DNA from 4 places in the Pseudomonas simiae genome. Region 3 is predicted to be linked to each of the others. Evidence: predicted binding sites of a transcription regulator. Region 3 holds the regulator's gene; each other region holds the start of a gene.
The links. The regulator FliA, encoded in region 3, starts transcription of late flagellar genes. The targets are predictions, from matches to a motif close to CTAAAGTTTNNNNNNNNNNNGCCGNTAA.
Positions count from the first base shown of each region.

Region 1 (4,662 bases), 1.9 Mb from region 3:
CTTGCTGGTTCAGCAGGTTGATCTGATTGATGTCGACGTTGAGCGTTTCCACCACCGCCGTCTGTTCTTCCGTGGCTGCGGCGACGGACTGGTTCATGCCGTCGATTTCGACAATCCGCTGCGTTACGCTGACCAAGCGCTCACCAGCCTGGTTCGCGACCTCAACACTTTCTTCGCTGGAGGTTTGGCTGGCGTTCATGGTGGTCACCGCTTCACGCGAGCCCACTTGCAGAGACGTGATCATTTTGTGGATCTCTTCGGCCGACTCCTGAGTGCGGTGAGCCAGGTTACGCACCTCATCGGCGACCACTGCAAAGCCTCGACCGGCCTCACCAGCACGTGCCGCTTCGATGGCGGCGTTGAGTGCCAGCAGATTGGTTTGCTGGGAGATGCCTTTGATCACATCGAGAATGTGGCCGATGTTGTCGGTGCTGGCGTTGAGGGTCTCGATCTGAGTGCAGGACAGGCTGATCTTCTGCGACAGTTCCGACATTGCAAGGATGGTTTGCTCCACCACCTTGCGCCCATCGTCGGCTTGTTCACTGGCGCCGCTGGCGTGCTGTGAAGCATCGGCGGCGTTACGTGCGATTTCCTGGGTAGCAGCGCCCAGTTCGTTGATCGCTGCTGCCACGCTGTTGGTACGCGCGCTTTGCTCATCGGAACCGATGATAGAGGCATTGGACGAGGCCATTACACGCTGGGAGAGATCGTGCACCTGTCGGGTTGCCGAAGACACCTCCGAAATCGAGGCGTGGATACGTTCTACAAACTGATTGAACGCGCTACCGACTTCGCCGAACTCGTCCTTGCTGGTCACAACGAGGCGGCGGGTTAGGTCACCTTCGCCTTGGGCAATGTCCTGCATCGCCACGCCCATGGTGGTGAGGGGTCGCAGCAAGACCTGAATCAACAGGCTCAGGAGCACCGCAATCGCGACTACGGCGATCAACATGGCAATCAAGGCGGAAGTACGGAACTTGCCCAGCGGTGCGTAGGCTTTGTCTTTATCAATCGACAGACCGATATACCAATCTGCGCCGGGTAAGCCACTGATAGGGGTAAAGGACAGGATGCGGTCCTGACCGTTGAGGACGACATCCTGGCTGACCTTCTCGATACGCACCTGGGTGCCAGGGTAGATGTCCTTGAGGTTCTTCATCACCTGGTCCTGTTCAGGACTGACGATGACTTGCCCGTCGCTACTGACCAGGAACGCATGGCCGATACCGCCGAAGTCCACCGAATTGATAATCTTCACCAGGGTCTGCAGGCTCAGGTCGCCACCGACTACACCGAGCAATTCACCATTCTTCTTCACCGGCATGGCGATGGTCACGATCTGCCCGCCTACTGCGGCCATGTAGGGCGGGGTAAGCATGGGTTTGTCCGCGGCTACTGCCTGCTTGTACCAGGGACGCTGACGAGGGTCATAACCATCGGGCATTTTTGCGTCCGGACGCTGAGTGAAAACGCCGTTGGTTTGGCCAACGTAGGTGAACTGGAAGTTCGAGGTGAATGCCGGTTGATCGACCAGACCTGGAAGGTCAGCACCACTGCCCTGGTGGGCTACGTTTTGCGTGAGGCTTTCGAGTACCAGTATTCGCCCACTGAGCCAGTTCTGCACACTGCTGGCGGTGAGCTCACCGGATTGCTGGATGGACGATTCCAGGTTCTGCTTGATGGTGCTGCGTTGCAGGTAGTCGTTATAGAGGGTGAACAACGCGAAGGCCAAAACCACGACGCCTGACGCGGCCAACAGAATTTTATGACTGAACTTAAGATTCATTTCATCGACTTCTTTTGCCAAAGGGGGGTGAGCGTGCCGAGTGGAACATTCCATGTAGCGGTATAGGCAGCTTCTCCGGCCGCTCTATTTCGGTGCACGCATGGCTCGTCAGGCTTTCGGCCAACGCTTGGCAAATCTTAGGAATTTGTGAGGTATTTCCTGTTTTTATGTGGGAAACAGACCAGCGGTACACCTAGGCGATGGGGGTTACGAAACGTGGTGATTTAAGGCCCTAAACGACAAAACCCCTGTCTGCGTTAGCAGACAGGGGTTTCGGAATTCAATCTTGACGATGACCTACTCTCACATGGGGAAACCCCACACTACCATCGGCGATGCATCGTTTCACTGCTGAGTTCGGGATGGGATCAGGTGGTTCCAATGCTCTATGGTCGTCAAGAAATTCTGTGTATCGGACCGTTGCGCTAGCAACGTGCCGATGAAATTCATGGACTTCTACATAAACAAAACCCCTGTCTGCGTTAGCAAACAGGGGTTCTGGAATTTAATCTTGACGATGACCTACTCTCACATGGGGAAACCCCACACTACCATCGGCGATGCATCGTTTCACTGCTGAGTTCGGGATGGGATCAGGTGGTTCCAATGCTCTATGGTCGTCAAGAAATTCGGGTACTGAGTCGTGACCTGGTGGCCTCGCTTCAGCAAATTGGGTATGTGACAGATCGGTGTTTTGTGAGATATCGAACTTTCGGTTCGTATCATCTTCACACACCGCAATCTGATGCTCGTTAGAGTAGTCAAATTGCTTGGGTGTTATATGGTCAAGCCTCACGGGCAATTAGTATTGGTTAGCTCAACGCCTCACAGCGCTTACACACCCAACCTATCAACGTCGTAGTCTTCGACGGCCCTTCAGGGAACTCAAGGTTCCAGTGAGATCTCATCTTGAGGCTAGTTTCCCGCTTAGATGCTTTCAGCGGTTATCTATTCCGAACATAGCTACCCGGCAATGCCACTGGCGTGACAACCGGAACACCAGAGGTTCGTCCACTCCGGTCCTCTCGTACTAGGAGCAGCCCCTCTCAAATCTCAAACGTCCACGGCAGATAGGGACCGAACTGTCTCACGACGTTCTAAACCCAGCTCGCGTACCACTTTAAATGGCGAACAGCCATACCCTTGGGACCGGCTTCAGCCCCAGGATGTGATGAGCCGACATCGAGGTGCCAAACACCGCCGTCGATATGAACTCTTGGGCGGTATCAGCCTGTTATCCCCGGAGTACCTTTTATCCGTTGAGCGATGGCCCTTCCATACAGAACCACCGGATCACTAAGACCTACTTTCGTACCTGCTCGACGTGTCTGTCTCGCAGTCAAGCGCGCTTTTGCCTTTATACTCTACGACCGATTTCCGACCGGTCTGAGCGCACCTTCGTACTCCTCCGTTACTCTTTAGGAGGAGACCGCCCCAGTCAAACTACCCACCATACACTGTCCTCGATCCGGATAACGGACCTGAGTTAGAACCTCAAAGTTGCCAGGGTGGTATTTCAAGGATGGCTCCACGCGAACTGGCGTCCACGCTTCAAAGCCTCCCACCTATCCTACACAAGCAAATTCAAAGTCCAGTGCAAAGCTATAGTAAAGGTTCACGGGGTCTTTCCGTCTAGCCGCGGATACACTGCATCTTCACAGCGATTTCAATTTCACTGAGTCTCGGGTGGAGACAGCGCCGCCATCGTTACGCCATTCGTGCAGGTCGGAACTTACCCGACAAGGAATTTCGCTACCTTAGGACCGTTATAGTTACGGCCGCCGTTTACCGGGGCTTCGATCAAGAGCTTCGCGTTAGCTAACCCCATCAATTAACCTTCCGGCACCGGGCAGGCGTCACACCCTATACGTCCACTTTCGTGTTTGCAGAGTGCTGTGTTTTTAATAAACAGTCGCAGCGGCCTGGTATCTTCGACCGGCATGAGCTTACGGAGCAAGTCCTTCACCCTCACCGGCGCACCTTCTCCCGAAGTTACGGTGCCATTTTGCCTAGTTCCTTCACCCGAGTTCTCTCAAGCGCCTTGGTATTCTCTACCCAACCACCTGTGTCGGTTTGGGGTACGGTTCCTGGTTACCTGAAGCTTAGAAGCTTTTCTTGGAAGCATGGCATCAACCACTTCGCTAACTAAAAGTTAGCTCGTCATCAGCTCTCGGCCTTAAGATCCCGGATTTACCTAAGATCTCAGCCTACCACCTTAAACTTGGACAACCAACGCCAAGCTGGCCTAGCCTTCTCCGTCCCTCCATCGCAATAACCAGAAGTACAGGAATATTAACCTGTTTTCCATCGACTACGCTTTTCAGCCTCGCCTTAGGGACCGACTAACCCTGCGTCGATTAACGTTGCGCAGGAAACCTTGGTCTTTCGGCGTGGGTGTTTTTCACACCCATTGTCGTTACTCATGTCAGCATTCGCACTTCTGATACCTCCAGCAAGCTTCTCAACTCACCTTCACAGGCTTACAGAACGCTCCTCTACCGCATCACTTACGTGATACCCGTAGCTTCGGTGTATGGTTTGAGCCCCGTTACATCTTCCGCGCAGGCCGACTCGACTAGTGAGCTATTACGCTTTCTTTAAAGGGTGGCTGCTTCTAAGCCAACCTCCTAGCTGTCTAAGCCTTCCCACATCGTTTCCCACTTAACCATAACTTTGGGACCTTAGCTGACGGTCTGGGTTGTTTCCCTTTTCACGACGGACGTTAGCACCCGCCGTGTGTCTCCCATGCTCGGCACTTGTAGGTATTCGGAGTTTGCATCGGTTTGGTAAGTCGGGATGACCCCCTAGCCGAAACAGTGCTCTACCCCCTACAGTGATACATGAGGCGCTACCTAAATAGCTTTCGAGGAGAACCA
Region 1 covers NZ_CP010896.1:121,739-126,400, reverse strand. The annotation lists gene PF1751_RS00620 (methyl-accepting chemotaxis protein) at 1-1,786, opposite strand, end outside; rRNA gene rrf (5S ribosomal RNA) at 2,071-2,186, opposite strand; rRNA gene rrf (5S ribosomal RNA) at 2,296-2,411, opposite strand; rRNA gene PF1751_RS00605 (23S ribosomal RNA) at 2,568-4,662, opposite strand, start outside.
Region 1: PF1751_RS00620 (methyl-accepting chemotaxis protein) is a predicted target of FliA. The motif match lies at 1,900-1,927, and genes of this name have one in related genera.

Region 2 (4,662 bases), 1.6 Mb from region 3:
TGCCCACCCAATCAACTGTGGGAGCAGGCAAGCCAGCTCCCACACTGACCGATTACAGCCTTCAATCCGGCTGAGCTGCTTGCAACGTGCTGTAGGTTTCAGGCTCTCGCCGAATCATGCGCTTCATCTTCGCTTCAAATGCCCAAGTCAGGCTGACTGCCGCGCACGCCAGGCCCAGCGCCAAGCCCCACCATACGCCGGTCGGTCCCCAGCCCAGGGTGAAGGCCATCAGCCAGGCCGACGGTGCCCCGATCAACCAATAGCAACCCGCGCCGATCAGGAAGGTGGTCTTGGCGTCCTTGAGCCCGCGAATGCAGCCCATGGCGATGGTTTGCACACCGTCGAACAGCTCGAACCAGGCGGCGACAGCGAGCAGGCTGACGGCCAGGACGATCACGTCATGGAAGGCCGGGTCGTTATGGTCGATAAGCAATCCGATCAAAGGATCGGAATAAAGCCACAGCACGGCGGCAAATCCCAACATCACCGCTGCGCCAAATCCGATGCCGACGCGCCCGGCCAGGCGTGCCTGCAGCAACTGCCCAGCGCCGTAATGTTGGCCGATACGCATGGTCACCGCGTAAGACATCCCCGCCGGCACCATGAACGCCACCGAGACAATTTGCAGCGCGATCTGGTGCGCCGCCAACTGCGTGCTGCCCATGGTGCCCATGCACAGCGCCGCAAACGCGAACAACCCGACTTCCACCGCATAAGTGCCGCCAATCGGCAGGCCCAGGCGCCACAGCTCGCGCAGGTACTGGGTATTGAGGCGCAGCAGGCCGGTGCTCAACGGGTACGCCGCATAGGTACGGTTGCGGTGGATGTACCACATCAGCGCCAACGCCATGCCATTGGCGACGACGGCCGTGACCAGTCCGATGCCCATCAGGCCCAGTTTCGGCAGGCCGAACATGCCTTCGATCAACGCATGGTTGAGCAGGTAGTTGGCCACCGCGCCACCGAGGCTGATCACCATCACCGGCTGGGCCTTGCCAATCGCGCTGGTGAAGCCGCGCAAGGCCATGAAGCTCAGGAAACCCGGGAGGGCGAACGGCAGGATCGTCAGGAATTGCCCCGCCGAGTGCACGTTGGTCTCGGTCTGGCCGAACAGCAGCAGCAGCGGCTTGAGGTTCCACAACAGCAAGCCGGCCGCCAAGGCCATCAGCCAGGCGAGCCACAGTCCGGCCTGGGTCAGGCGGGTGGCGCCTTCGATATCCCCCGCGCCGTGACGGATTGCCACCAAGGTGCCCACGGCGGCAATCACGCCGATGCAGAAAATCGACACGAACGAATAGCTTGCCGCGCCCAGGCCGCCACCGGCCAGGGCTTCGGGGCTCAGGCGCGCCATCATCAGGGTGTCGGTCAGCACCATCAGCATGTGCGCCAACTGTGAGGCAATCAACGGCCCTGACAGCCGCAGAATGGCCCAGAGTTCGGTACGTGCCGGATGCTGCATGATCATCACGCTCGAATAGTCGAAGGGTTGAGGGAGGGTTGATTCTCGGCGCTCTCAGCGCATTGCACAAAGGGATAAATGCGATCGTTCACATGACTAAAACTCATGCCTGATGAATCTGGTACGTTACGGCATTGCTTGTAGGAGCTTGCCAAATGTCACGTCGCCTTCCTCCCCTTTATGCCCTTCGCGCGTTTGAGGCGGCATCGCGGCACAATTCCTTCACCCGTGCGGCGGAGGAACTGTCTATAACGCAAAGTGCGGTGAGCCGACACATCCGCACATTGGAAGAGCACTTCGCCTGCCGCCTGTTCCAGCGCAGCGGCCGCACCTTGCAGCTCACCGAGGCGGCGCGTCTGTTGTTGCCTGGTGTGCGCGAAGGTTTCGCCGCGCTGGAGCGGGCCTGCCATACCTTGAATGCCGAAGACGACATCCTGCGCATGAAGGCACCGTCCACCCTGACCATGCGCTGGCTGTTGGCGCGGCTCAGCCGGTTCCGTGCGTTGCAGCCCGGCAATGAGGTGCAACTGACCAGCGCCTGGATGAGTGTGGACGAGGTGGACTTCAACCAGGAACCCTTCGACTGCGCCGTGCTGCTGAGCTACGGCCATTTTCCGGCGGATTGGGAGGCCAGTTATCTATTCCCGGAATTGCTGATTCCGGTGGGCGCCCCCAACCTGCTGGAGGATGGACCCTGGGATGTCGAGCGCCTGGCCACCGCCGAGTTGCTGCACCCCACGCCTGACCGTCGTGATTGGCGCAACTGGCTGGAGCGCATGGGCTTGTCATCCCAGGTGTCGCTCAAGGGCGGGCAGGTGTTCGATACCCTCGAACTGGGCATGATCGCCGCTGCGCGGGGTTACGGCGTATCCATGGGTGACCTGCTGATGGTGGCCGAAGACGTGGCCCAGGGCCGATTGAGCCTGCCCTGGCCAACAGCCGTAGCCAGTGGTGAAAGTTATTACCTGGTGTGGCCGAAGACCCGCCCCGGCGGTGAGCGGCTGCGGCGCTTGGCGGAGTTTCTCCAGGCGGAGGTCAAGGCGATGGCGTTGCCTTCAGTCGAACGTCTCGATTGAGTGGTTGCAGAGCGTTCGTGCAATCGTTTGCGTGATACCCCTGTGATTCGCTCAAGTATTGCTTCGCCCAGCCGAAGAAGGTGTGTTGGAACAATCGTGCACCAACGTTTCCCACCAGATAATTTGCCGAGCAACGCTATGAGATCAGGATGATCCTGGCCTCGGCCAGGAGCCTTCATGACTCAACCTCGCGCTCGGATAGCCTCACAGCTAGGCCTCGCACTCGCCGTGATTCTGGCTGTCGTCATCAGCGGCAGTACTGTGTTTGCTCTGCGTTCCCTCGACTCCGCCAACCTCGCCACCCGCGAGGAACACCTGGCCAGCGAGGCGCGCTTGCTTGCCGATCAACTCAACACCTTCCACGGCACCTTGCGCGAGAGTACCCAGCGGTTGAGCGGGCTGTTCGAAAAGCGTTTTGGTGCCGGTTTGAGTGTGCGTGCAGACCAACCAGTGACCGTGGCCGGTGTGCAGACCCCGAGCCTGTATCTGGGCAGCGAGGTGTTGAACAACAACTTCGAGGATGTGGATGAGTTCAAGCAGATGTCCGGCGGCGTGGCCACGGTGTTTGTACGCAGCGGCGAAGACTTCATCCGCATCAGCACGTCGTTGACCAAACAGGATGGTAACCGCGCCATCGGTACGGTCCTGGATCGCCAAGGCCCGGCTTATCAGCGTGTGCTCAGCGGGCAGACCTACATCGGCCGGGCGGTATTGTTCGACCGCTCCTACATGACCCAATACAGCCCCGTGCGTGATAGCAGCGGCCAGGTCATCGCCGTGCTGTTCATCGGTTTTGACTACACCGATGCGCAGAATGCCCAGTTCGAGAATCTCAAGCGCTTCCGTATCGGCCAGACCGGCTCCCTGGCCCTGCTGGACGAGCAGAAGCGCTGGCTGGTGCCCCCGGCTGGCGTGCAGGCGCTGGACCAGGCGGTTCCAGTGATGTTGGACCTGGCCAAAACACCAGGCAAAGGTCGCTTCTGGGCGGACAAGAACGAAGAATTCTACAGCGTCTCTGTGCCCTTCGACGGCGGGCCGTGGGCAGTTGTCGCGAGCATGCCCAAGGCCGAGATTCGCTCGGTGACCTGGGACGTCGGCATCCGCCTGGTGATCGGCAGCGTGCTTGCCATGCTGCTGGCGGTCGGCGCAACGGTCTGGTTGCTGCGTAGCAAGTTGGCGCCGTTGGGCGACCTGGTGCGCCAGGCCGAAGCCTTGGGTGCGGGGGACTTGAGCGTACGCCTGAATGTGTCCAGCCATGACGAAATCGGCCAGTTGGCGCGCAGCTTCAACCAGATGGGTGAAGCGCTGTCGACCATGGTCTCGCATATCCGCAAGGCAGCCGAAGAGGTCAACAGCCGTGCCCAGGCGTTGTCTGGGTTATCCGGTGGTGCTTATGAGGGCATGGAGCAGCAGTCCGGTGAGATCACTAGCATGGCTGGTGCAGTGGAAGAGTTCAGCGCCACGTCGCTGAACATCGCCGATAACATGGGCAGCACCGAACGCCTCGCCCAGGAAAACGCCCAGCAAACCCGTATCGGGCGCAACTCGATGCAAGAAGCGTCGTCGTCCCTGGAACACATCGCCGCCGCGCTCAACAGCACGGCTACGGTGATCAACACCCTGGGCCAGCGTTCCCAGGAAATTGGCGGGATCGTCGGCGTGATCACCTCGATCGCCGAACAAACCAACCTGCTGGCACTCAACGCCGCCATCGAAGCCGCACGGGCGGGTGAGCAGGGTCGTGGGTTTGCCGTGGTCGCTGATGAGGTGCGTAACCTGGCGTCGCGTACCCGTGAGGCCACCGACGAAATTTCCGGGATGATCCAGAGCATCCAGCAGGAAACCGGCAACGCCATCAGCACCATGGAGCGCGGCAACGTATTGATGCAGGAAGGCCTGTCGCGCAACGCCGATGTGGCGTCGGCCCTGGCGCGTATCGACGAGCAAAGCCGCTCGGCCGGTCAGCAGTTCGCTGCGATCACCACCGCCACCCAGGAACAGAGCAGCACCGCGACTTTGCTCAGCAGCAACCTGCAGAGCATTGCGCTGGCCAACAGCGAGCAGCGCGAGGTGGTGTCGAACCTGGCGATCACGGCCAAGGAACTGGAGACCCTGGCGGCGGGCCTG
Region 2 covers NZ_CP010896.1:5,936,186-5,940,847, reverse strand. The annotation lists gene PF1751_RS27120 (NorM family multidrug efflux MATE transporter) at 62-1,465, opposite strand; gene PF1751_RS27115 (LysR substrate-binding domain-containing protein) at 1,615-2,535, shown strand; gene PF1751_RS27110 (methyl-accepting chemotaxis protein) at 2,713-4,662, shown strand, end outside.
Region 2: PF1751_RS27110 (methyl-accepting chemotaxis protein) is a predicted target of FliA. The motif match lies at 2,586-2,613, and genes of this name have one in related genera.

Region 3 (4,662 bases):
ATTGTCACCCCGGAAATCGAACCATTGGAAGAGGGCGGTGTGATCGCCATGGTCGGCCCTGCCGGCATGGGCAAGACCACCACCCTGGCCAAGCTGGCGGCCCGTTACGTACTCAAATACGGCGCACAGAATATCGCGCTGGTGAGCATGGACAGCTACCGTATTGGTGCCCAGGAGCAGCTCAAGACGCTGGGCCGTATTCTCAATGTATCGGTGACTCACGTCGACCCGGGCCAGTCCCTGGCCAACGCCCTCGACCCGCTGTTGCGCAAACGCGTGGTATTGATCGATACCGCCGGCCTGCAAGCCAGCGACCCGGCATTGCGCATGCAGCTTGAAAGCCTGGCCGGACGTGGCATCAAATCGAAAAACTACCTGGTGCTTGCAACCACCAGCCAGAAACAGGTTCTTACCGCTGCGTATCACAGCTACAAACGCTGCGGCCTGGCCGGTTGCATCCTCACCAAGCTCGACGAAACCGCGAGCCTGGGCGAGGTGCTGAGCCTGGCCATCAGTCATGAATTGCCGGTCGCTTACCTGACCGACGGGCCGCGGATCCCCGATGATCTGCATCTACCGCGCCGTCATCAGTTGGTCAGCCGTGCAGTCAGCGTGCAAATGCAAGAAGAGCCTAGCGAGGAAGCGATGGCTGATATGTTCGCCGACCTTTATCACAACCCGGCAAAACGGGTCGGTTGAGGGCAGGATGAACACCGTGAAATGTACCTACATCGATGGTCTGCAAGCGATTCACGCGGCCAAGCCATGTAGCCTGCGTCTAAGCAAGACAAGGTAAAGAAATAAAATGGGCAGCATGCATCCCGTACAGGTGATCGCGGTGACCGGCGGCAAAGGTGGCGTCGGGAAAACTAACGTGTCAGTGAATTTGTCCCTGGCCCTGGCAGAGCTTGGCCGTCGCGTCATGCTGTTGGATGCTGACCTGGGCCTGGCGAACGTCGACGTTCTGCTGGGGCTGACGCCCAAACATACCCTTGCCGATGTGATCGAGGGCCGCTGCGAGCTGCGCGATGTGCTGCTGCAGGGCCCCGGTGGCATCCGCATCGTGCCGGCTGCCTCGGGCACCCAGAGCATGGTGCACCTGAGCCCGGCGCAGCATGCCGGCCTCATCCAGGCGTTCAGTGATATCGGCGATAACCTCGACGTGCTGGTGATTGACACCGCCGCCGGGATCGGCGAGTCCGTGGTCAGCTTCGTGCGCGCCGCGCAGGAAGTGTTGCTGGTGGTCTGCGACGAACCCACCTCGATCACCGACGCCTACGCCCTGATCAAACTGCTTAACCGTGACTACGGCATGAACCGCTTCCGCGTCTTGGCCAACATGGCCCAGAGCCCGCAGGAAGGGCGCAACCTGTTCGCCAAGTTGACCAAGGTCACGGATCGTTTCCTCGATGTCGCCTTACAATACGTCGGCGCAGTGCCCTACGACGAGTGTGTGCGCAAGGCTGTGCAAAAGCAGCGTGCAGTCTACGAAGCGTTCCCTCGTTCCAAGTGCGCATTGGCGTTCAAGGCTATTGCCCAGAAGGTCGATACCTGGCCGTTGCCCGCCAACCCACGGGGGCATCTGGAGTTTTTCGTCGAGCGATTGGTGCATCAGACGAGCGCAGGACCCGTGCTATGACAGCGACTGGCTACAACGCTTACAAGAGGTCTGCCCGTGACAGTCAGGGCGAGTTGATCGAGCGCTACGCGCCCTTGGTCAAGCGCATTGCCTACCACCTGCTGGCACGCCTGCCGGCCAGCGTCCAGGTCGAAGACCTGATCCAGGCGGGCATGATCGGCCTGCTCGAAGTGTCGACCAAATATGACGCGAGCAAGGGCGCGAGTTTCGAGACGTATGCGGGGATCCGTATCCGTGGCGCGATGCTTGATGAGGTGCGTAAAGGTGACTGGGCGCCGCGTTCGGTGCATCGCAATACGCGCATGGTCAGTGACGCAATTCGCGCAATTGAAGCAAAAACCGGTCGCGACGCTAAAGATCACGAAGTTGCGGCCGAACTCCAATTGAGTCTCGACGATTACTACGGGATTTTGAACGATACCTTGGGCAGCCGCCTGTTCAGTTTCGACGACCTGTTGCAGGACGGCGAACACGAAGGGCTGCACGAGGACGGCGCGAGCGCTCATATGGAGCCATCGCGTGACCTGGAAGATGAGCGTTTCCAGGGGGCGTTGGCGGACGCGATTGCCAATTTGCCGGAGCGTGAGCGACTGGTGTTGGCGTTGTACTACGACGAAGAGCTGAACCTCAAGGAAATCGGTGAGGTCCTGGGGGTCAGCGAGTCGCGGGTCAGCCAGTTGCACAGCCAGTGCGCAGCCCGCTTGCGGGGGCGTTTGGGAGAGTGGCGAGCGCGCTGACAGGCAGTGTGGGGACACTGCAGACGAGACCGTGAGGGCGACCAGCCTTCGCGGGTTCGACCCGTGGTGCCCTCGGCAGTCCTTTTTGTGTAATGCCTGTTGATTGAAATGGCGCGTCCAGGTGCTGGGCGCGTTTAAGACTGCTTGGAGGTCGAATTGGACAAGAACATGAAAATCCTCATCGTTGATGACTTCTCAACGATGCGGCGGATCATAAAAAACCTGTTGCGTGACCTTGGGTTCACTAACACGGTCGAGGCGGATGACGGCATTACGGCCATTCCGATCCTCAACAGCGGGAGCATCGACTTTCTGGTAACGGACTGGAACATGCCGGGCATGACCGGTATCGACTTGCTGCGCCACGTACGTGCTGACGAAAAGCTGCGCGGCCTGCCTGTGCTGATGGTGACCGCCGAAGCCAAGCGTGAGCAGATCATCGAAGCCGCCCAAGCTGGGGTAAACGGTTACGTGGTCAAGCCATTCACTGCATTGGCCTTGAAAGAGAAGATTGAAAAAATCTTCGACCGCATCGGTCATTGATGCTGCCACGGGGGAGCTATGGAGCATAAAGAATCATCGCAGGCCGACTTCGAGTCGACCCTGAAAAAGCATGCTCACCAGTTGGTCGAAAGCCTTGAAAAAGGTCAGTTCGGCGACGCGGTGCAGTTGATCCATGAGCTCAACCAGACCCGTGATCGCGGCCTGTACCAGGAAGTGGGCAAGCTCACACGCGAGCTGCACAGTGCGATCGTCAATTTCCAGATTGACCCACACATGCCCCAGGCTGAGGAAATCTCGCAGATCACTGATGCCACCGAACGCCTGTCCTATGTGGTCAGGCTGACTGAGGCAGCGGCCAACCGCACCATGGACCTGGTGGAAAACGCCACGCCTCTGGTCAACGGTATGGCCAACGAAGCCCAGGCCCTGAGCAACGACTGGGGCCGTTTCATGCGCCGCGAAGTCGGCGCTGAAGAGTTTCGTGAGTTGGCGCGTCGGGTCGAAGGGTTCTTGTCACGCAGCGAGCAGGAAAACCGCACGGTTTCCAGCAACCTCAACGACATTCTGCTCGCCCAGGATTACCAGGACCTCACCGGTCAGGTGATCAAGCGTGTGACCCAGTTGGTCACCGAAGTGGAAAGCAACTTGCTCAAATTGGTGCTTATGGCAGGCCAGGTTGACCGTTTTGCCGGCATTGAACATGACCGCGAAGCGATCCTCTCGGAAAAAGATCCAAAAAAACATCTCGCCAAGGGTGAAGGTCCGCAGATTCATGCCGATAAACGTGAAGACGTTGTATCGGGTCAAGATGATGTTGATGACCTGTTATCCAGTTTAGGCTTCTAAGGAGCACCCACATGAGCTTCGGCGCCGATGAAGAAATCCTTCAGGATTTCCTTGTAGAGGCCGGCGAAATTTTAGAGCAGTTGTCCGAGCAACTGGTCGAGCTGGAAAGCCGACCGGATGATGCGAACCTGCTCAATGCAATTTTTCGCGGTTTTCACACTGTAAAAGGGGGCGCCGGCTTCCTCCAGCTCCATGAGCTGGTGGAATGCTGCCACATTGCCGAGAACGTGTTCGACATCCTGCGCAAGGGTGAGCGTCACGTTGATTCGGAATTGATGGACGTGATTCTCGAAGCACTGGATGCGGTCAACGGCATGTTCAGCGAAGTCCGCGAACGTGCCCCGATCACCGCGGCCACTCCGGAACTGTTGGCTGCGCTGGCACGTTATGCGGAGCCCGCCGACCTGTCGGCTGCGCCGGTAGCAGAAGCAGCACCCGAGCCAGTGGCTGAGGCCGAGCCGGATGTGACCGACAGCGAATTCGAGCAGTTGCTTAACTCCCTCAGTGCCGTGAAGGCCGAGGCAGAAGCACCGGCTGCGGCTGTTGCCGCGCCAACCAGCGAAGACATCACTGACGCTGAGTTCGAATCCCTGCTTGACCAGTTGCATGGCAAAGGCCAGTTCGCGGCCGACGCCGTGACACCTGCCGCTGTGTCGGAAGCGCCGGCAGCACCGACCGCCAATGCCAACACCGATATCACCGACGACGAATTCGAAGCGTTGCTCGACCAACTGCACGGCAAGGGCACCTTCGTGGCCGACGCCTTGCCGGAAGTCGCCGCCACGGCCGCAGCGCCTGCCGCGGCCAGTGCAGCACCGGCCGGCGACGGCCTGATCTCCGATCATGAGTTCGAATCGCTGCTGGACGAACTGCACGGCAAGGGCAAGTTCAGCGAAGTGGCCCCAGCGGCGACGGTTGCCACGGCTGCTCCGGTTG
Region 3 covers NZ_CP010896.1:4,353,749-4,358,410, reverse strand. The annotation lists gene flhF (flagellar biosynthesis GTPase FlhF) at 1-699, shown strand, start outside; gene fleN (flagellar synthesis regulator FleN) at 806-1,639, shown strand; gene fliA (RNA polymerase sigma factor FliA) at 1,636-2,376, shown strand; gene PF1751_RS19695 (chemotaxis response regulator CheY) at 2,545-2,919, shown strand; gene PF1751_RS19690 (protein phosphatase CheZ) at 2,938-3,726, shown strand; gene PF1751_RS19685 (chemotaxis protein CheA) at 3,738-4,662, shown strand, end outside.

Region 4 (4,662 bases), 1.6 Mb from region 3:
GATCCACAGTGGCCAGCACTGCACGCGTTTCTGCGCCATCCACATCTGCGCTACCAGGCTGAAGCCGGTAAGGGCGGCGTCGAGCCAGGGTTGGGCAGCATCCGTCCAGTGGGCCATGGCGGCACCGAGCAACAGGCTACCGACTGCGCCCACCGCCAGGCTGGCCATGATCGCCGGGACACCGAGGCTGGTGACCTGACGTCCTTGCTTGACCTCGCCGGCACGGGTCCACTGCCACCAGCCGTAGACTTGCAACGCGGCGTAAACCACTTGCAGCAGCATGTCGGAATAGAGTTTCACGTCGAAGAACACCCAGGTGTACAGCAACACCATCACCAGGCCGATGGGCCAGCACCAGGGGTTTTGCTTGACGGTCAGCCACACAGCGATCACCCCGAGGGCGGCGGCGAACAGTTCAAGCCCGGACATGGTGGTTCCTTGGGAGAATGGGAGAGGGCAGTGATTGTAACGAAAGAAGATTGGCGTAGGAATTAACTGATGGGGTGAGCGGGGCTAGCCCGCTCCCCCCCGGATCAGACCTTGAATTGACGCAGCAGGCCGTCGAGTTGTTCGCTCAGACCACGCAAATGCGCACTCGCCACACTCGACTGCTCCGCCGCCAATGCCGTGCTGTGGGACAAACCGGCCGCCTCGGTGACGTTCTGGTTGATGTCCTCCACCACATGCGCTTGTTGCAGGGTGGCGCTGGCAATCGAGGCGTTGAGGCCGTTGAGGTTGCGCAGTGACTCGCCGATGGCGGTCAGGCTGGCGCCGGCCTGGCCGGCTTGTTCGATGGTCAGCTGTGAGGCGCTGTGGCTGTCGCTGATCACCTTGACCGCCGCTTCCGAGTGGCCTTGCAAGCGCTCGATCATGCCCTGGATCTCGGCGGTGGATTTTTGCGTGCGCTGGGCCAGCAGTCGCACTTCATCGGCCACCACGGCGAAGCCACGCCCTTGCTCGCCAGCGCGTGCTGCTTCAATGGCCGCGTTAAGGGCCAGCAGGTTGGTCTGGTCGGCAATCGAGCGGATTACTTCGAGCACGCTGCCGATCTGGGTGCTTTCTGCCGATAGGGTGCGAATCACTTCCACCGCCTGACTGATGGTGCCGGAGAGCTGATCGATCTGCTGCAGGCTGCTGTCGATATTCACCTGCCCTTGTTGGGCCTGGGCCTGTGCGTCGCGCATTTCGCTGGCGGCGTGTTCGGCATTCTTGGCCACATCCTGCACGCCGTAGGTGACTTCGTTGATGGCGGTGGCCACCAGTTCCATCTGCTGGGACTGTTGCTGGCTACGGTCATGGGCCTGGGTCGCGTTGCTGCCCAGCTCCTGCGAGGATTGGCCCAAGGCGTTGGCGCACACCTGCAACTGGCCGACTACCTGGCGCAGCTTGGCGGTGAAACTGTTGAAGTGCCGGGACAGTTGGGTGACTTCGTCCTGCCCATGGGTGTCGAGGCTGCGGGTCAGGTCGCTTTCGCCGCTGGCGATGTTGCCCATGGCGTTCACTGCAGCTTGCAACGGCCGCACAATACTGCGGGCGATCAGTGAGACCAGCAGCGCCATCACCAGCGCGATAGCCAGGCCGATGAACGAGGCTTTCCAGACTTGGCTGCTGAACTCGGCCTGCACATCGTCTACGTACACGCCGGAGCCGATGATCCAGCCCCACGGTTCGAACAGTTGGATATACGAGGTCTTGGCCACCGGCGCTTCGGCGCCCGGTTTCGGCCAGCGATAGTTGACGATGCCGGCGCCCTTGGCCTTGGCCAGGATCACGAACTCGTTGAACACGGCAAACCCATCGGGGTCGCGGATGGCCGAGAGGTTCTGGCCGTCGAGCTTGGGGTTGGCGGGGTGCATGATCATCACGGGAGTGAGGTCATTGATCCAGAAATAGTCATCATGGTCGTAGCGCAAGCCACGCACCGCGCTCAACGCTTGCTTCTGGGCGGCTTCACGGGTCATCACGCCGGTGGTTTCGAGACCGTGATAAAACGTCAGGATCCCGCTGGCGGTCTGGACCACGTGTTGAGTCTGCTGGCGCTTGGCCTGGTACAGGTCGTCTCGGATCTGCTTGAGCATCAGCATACCCAGGGCCAACAGCATCAGCACGGCGACTATCAGGATCAGCCACAGGCGTCGGCTGATCGACATATTGCGCAAACTGTTCATGGTCCTGTCACTCCGTGCTTTTTATAATTGTGGGGCTGCATCGACTTTTCCGCCTTGTCTGATAGGCTTTCGGCCTGCATTCGGAAAACCTGAGTACTGTCTGATATTTCACAAGATTTTTGCAGCTCGGGGTTGAAACTCAACACCGTATCTTGTCGTCAGTGAACCATTAAAAAGATCAACAAGGCTTGCCATAGAGCAAGACCTTTGGGGGAAGCATGGATTTTTGGACCGCCATACAGGCATTGATTCTTGGCGTTGTGGAGGGGCTTACCGAGTTCCTGCCGATTTCCAGCACCGGCCACCAGATCATCGTCGCCGACGTGCTCGACTTTACCGGCGACCGTTTCAATGCGTTCAATATCATCATCCAACTGGGCGCGATCCTGGCAGTGGTGTGGGAGTTCCGTGGCAAGATTTTCGAAGTGGTCAGTGGCCTGCCGACCCAGCGCAAGGCCCAGCGGTTTACCGTCAACCTGCTGATCGCCTTCCTGCCGGCAGTGGTGCTGGGGGTGATTTTCGCCGACCTGATTCACCACTACCTGTTCAACCCGATCACCGTGGCGACGGCGCTGGTGGTGGGCGGCATCATCATGCTGTGGGCCGAGCGCCGCGAGCATGAAGTGCATGCCGAAACCGTCGATGACATCACCTGGAAAGACGCACTCAAGGTCGGTCTGGCCCAGTGCCTGGCGATGATCCCAGGGACTTCCCGCTCCGGCTCGACCATCATTGGCGGCTTGCTGTTTGGCCTGTCGCGCAAGACCGCTACCGAGTTTTCGTTCTTCCTGGCGATGCCGACCATGGTGGGTGCCGCTGTGTATTCGGGCTACAAGTACCGCGACCTGTTCCAGCCTGCGGACTTGCCGGTGTTTGCCATCGGCTTTGTGACCTCGTTCATCTTCGCGATGATTGCGGTGAAGGGCCTGCTCAAGTTCATCGCCAGCCACAGCTATGCCGTGTTTGCCTGGTACCGCATTGCATTCGGCCTACTGATCCTGGCGACCTGGCAGTTCGGCTGGATCGACTGGGCGGCCGCGAAGGCATGATGATCCAGCATCCACGCCTGAAGGCGGCGATCTTCCTGCTGCTGTGCGCAGCGCCGTTACTGGGTTCAATCTTGGTATGGCAGCGCGGCGAGACCGTGATCCCGCTGGCGGCCTATGGCGTTGTCAGCGTGATCGCGTTCTTCCTCTACTGGAGTGACAAGCGTAAGGCCCGTACCGACAGTTGGCGCACCCCGGAAAACATCCTGCACGCCGTGGAACTGGCGGGCGGCTGGCCGGGGGCGTTGATTGCCCAGCAAGTGTTCCGCCACAAGACGCGCAAGGTGTCTTACCAGGTGCTGTTCTGGGTGATCGTGCTGCTGCATCAAGTGTTCTGGCTGGACCAGATGTTTCTGGGGGGGACACTGGTTTCAGTGCTTTAGGCCCGGATATCCGCACTGGGCCAAGGATGGCCCATTGCGTCGGCCCACGGATTCAAGCCGGAGTGAGGGCTCACCGAGCCTAGGCGAGGTGCCGAGTGGTGGGGCGAAGACCTTTTGCTTGCTTTTGGGGCTTTCCGAAAGTGAGCCGCCGTAAGGGCGGAACCCTAAGTAGCCGTTACCGCAGGAATGGATATGTACTCATTCCAACTCAAGCGCATGGTCGGCTTGGAATCCGCAATCGCAGGCAAGCCAGCTCCCACCTATTGATCGATTTACATCGGATAGGTCTCGGGCGACTTTCAGGCCGTCACGGGAGCAAGCTCTCTCGCCACAGGCCCGGCGCAACACCGAAAATTGATGTAGATACCTGGGGTGCAACAGCACGTCAATCACCCAGCAACAGCCCGATCTGCGTGCGCTTGGGTAACTTGCTGACCACCAACTGGTGGGAGCGCTGGAGCAAGCCACGCAGTTCATCAGCGTCCAGCGGGTAGGGCGTGTTCATGATGATCCACTGCGCGCGCGCCAGGTAGGGCGCCGGGTGGATGCCTGGGCGGTCCACGTGGCCGAGGAACAGTTCCTTATCGACCTTGAACGCCAGCGATTCACCGCGCAGGTTCTGCAGGGCAAACATCTTGTTGCCGGCAATCGAAAATACGCGCACACCGCCCCATTTATAGTCTTCCCGCGCGCCGGGCAGACTCAGGCAGAAGCTGGCGACTTGTTCTTCGGTCATTTTCATAGCAAGCGGTCTCCACAGCCTTTGAAGCCTTCTTCCAGGTAGTCGATCCAGGCCCGGATCGCCGGCAGCACACCGCGCCGATGCGGGTAAACCGCTTGCAGCCAGCCGCCAGGCAAGGACCACTCCGGCAGCAGTTGCACCAGCCGGCCGTTAGCCAATTCCTCTTCACAGTACATCATCGGCAGTACGGTGAAGCCCAGGCCCATGATGGCGCTGGTTTTGCGCACGATAAAATCGTCGATACCCAGGCGAGCCTCCATCGCCAGGTCGTGGGCGTTGCCCTGAGGGTCGAGAATGCGTTGATGCACCAGGCGATCCGCCTC
Region 4 covers NZ_CP010896.1:2,782,049-2,786,710, forward strand. The annotation lists gene pnuC (nicotinamide riboside transporter PnuC) at 1-429, opposite strand, end outside; gene PF1751_RS12500 (methyl-accepting chemotaxis protein) at 534-2,168, opposite strand; gene PF1751_RS12505 (undecaprenyl-diphosphate phosphatase) at 2,387-3,217, shown strand; gene PF1751_RS12510 (DUF1294 domain-containing protein) at 3,214-3,597, shown strand; gene PF1751_RS12515 (MmcQ/YjbR family DNA-binding protein) at 3,983-4,339, opposite strand; gene PF1751_RS12520 (LysR substrate-binding domain-containing protein) at 4,336-4,662, opposite strand, start outside.
Region 4: PF1751_RS12500 (methyl-accepting chemotaxis protein) is a predicted target of FliA. The motif match lies at 2,235-2,262, and genes of this name have one in related genera.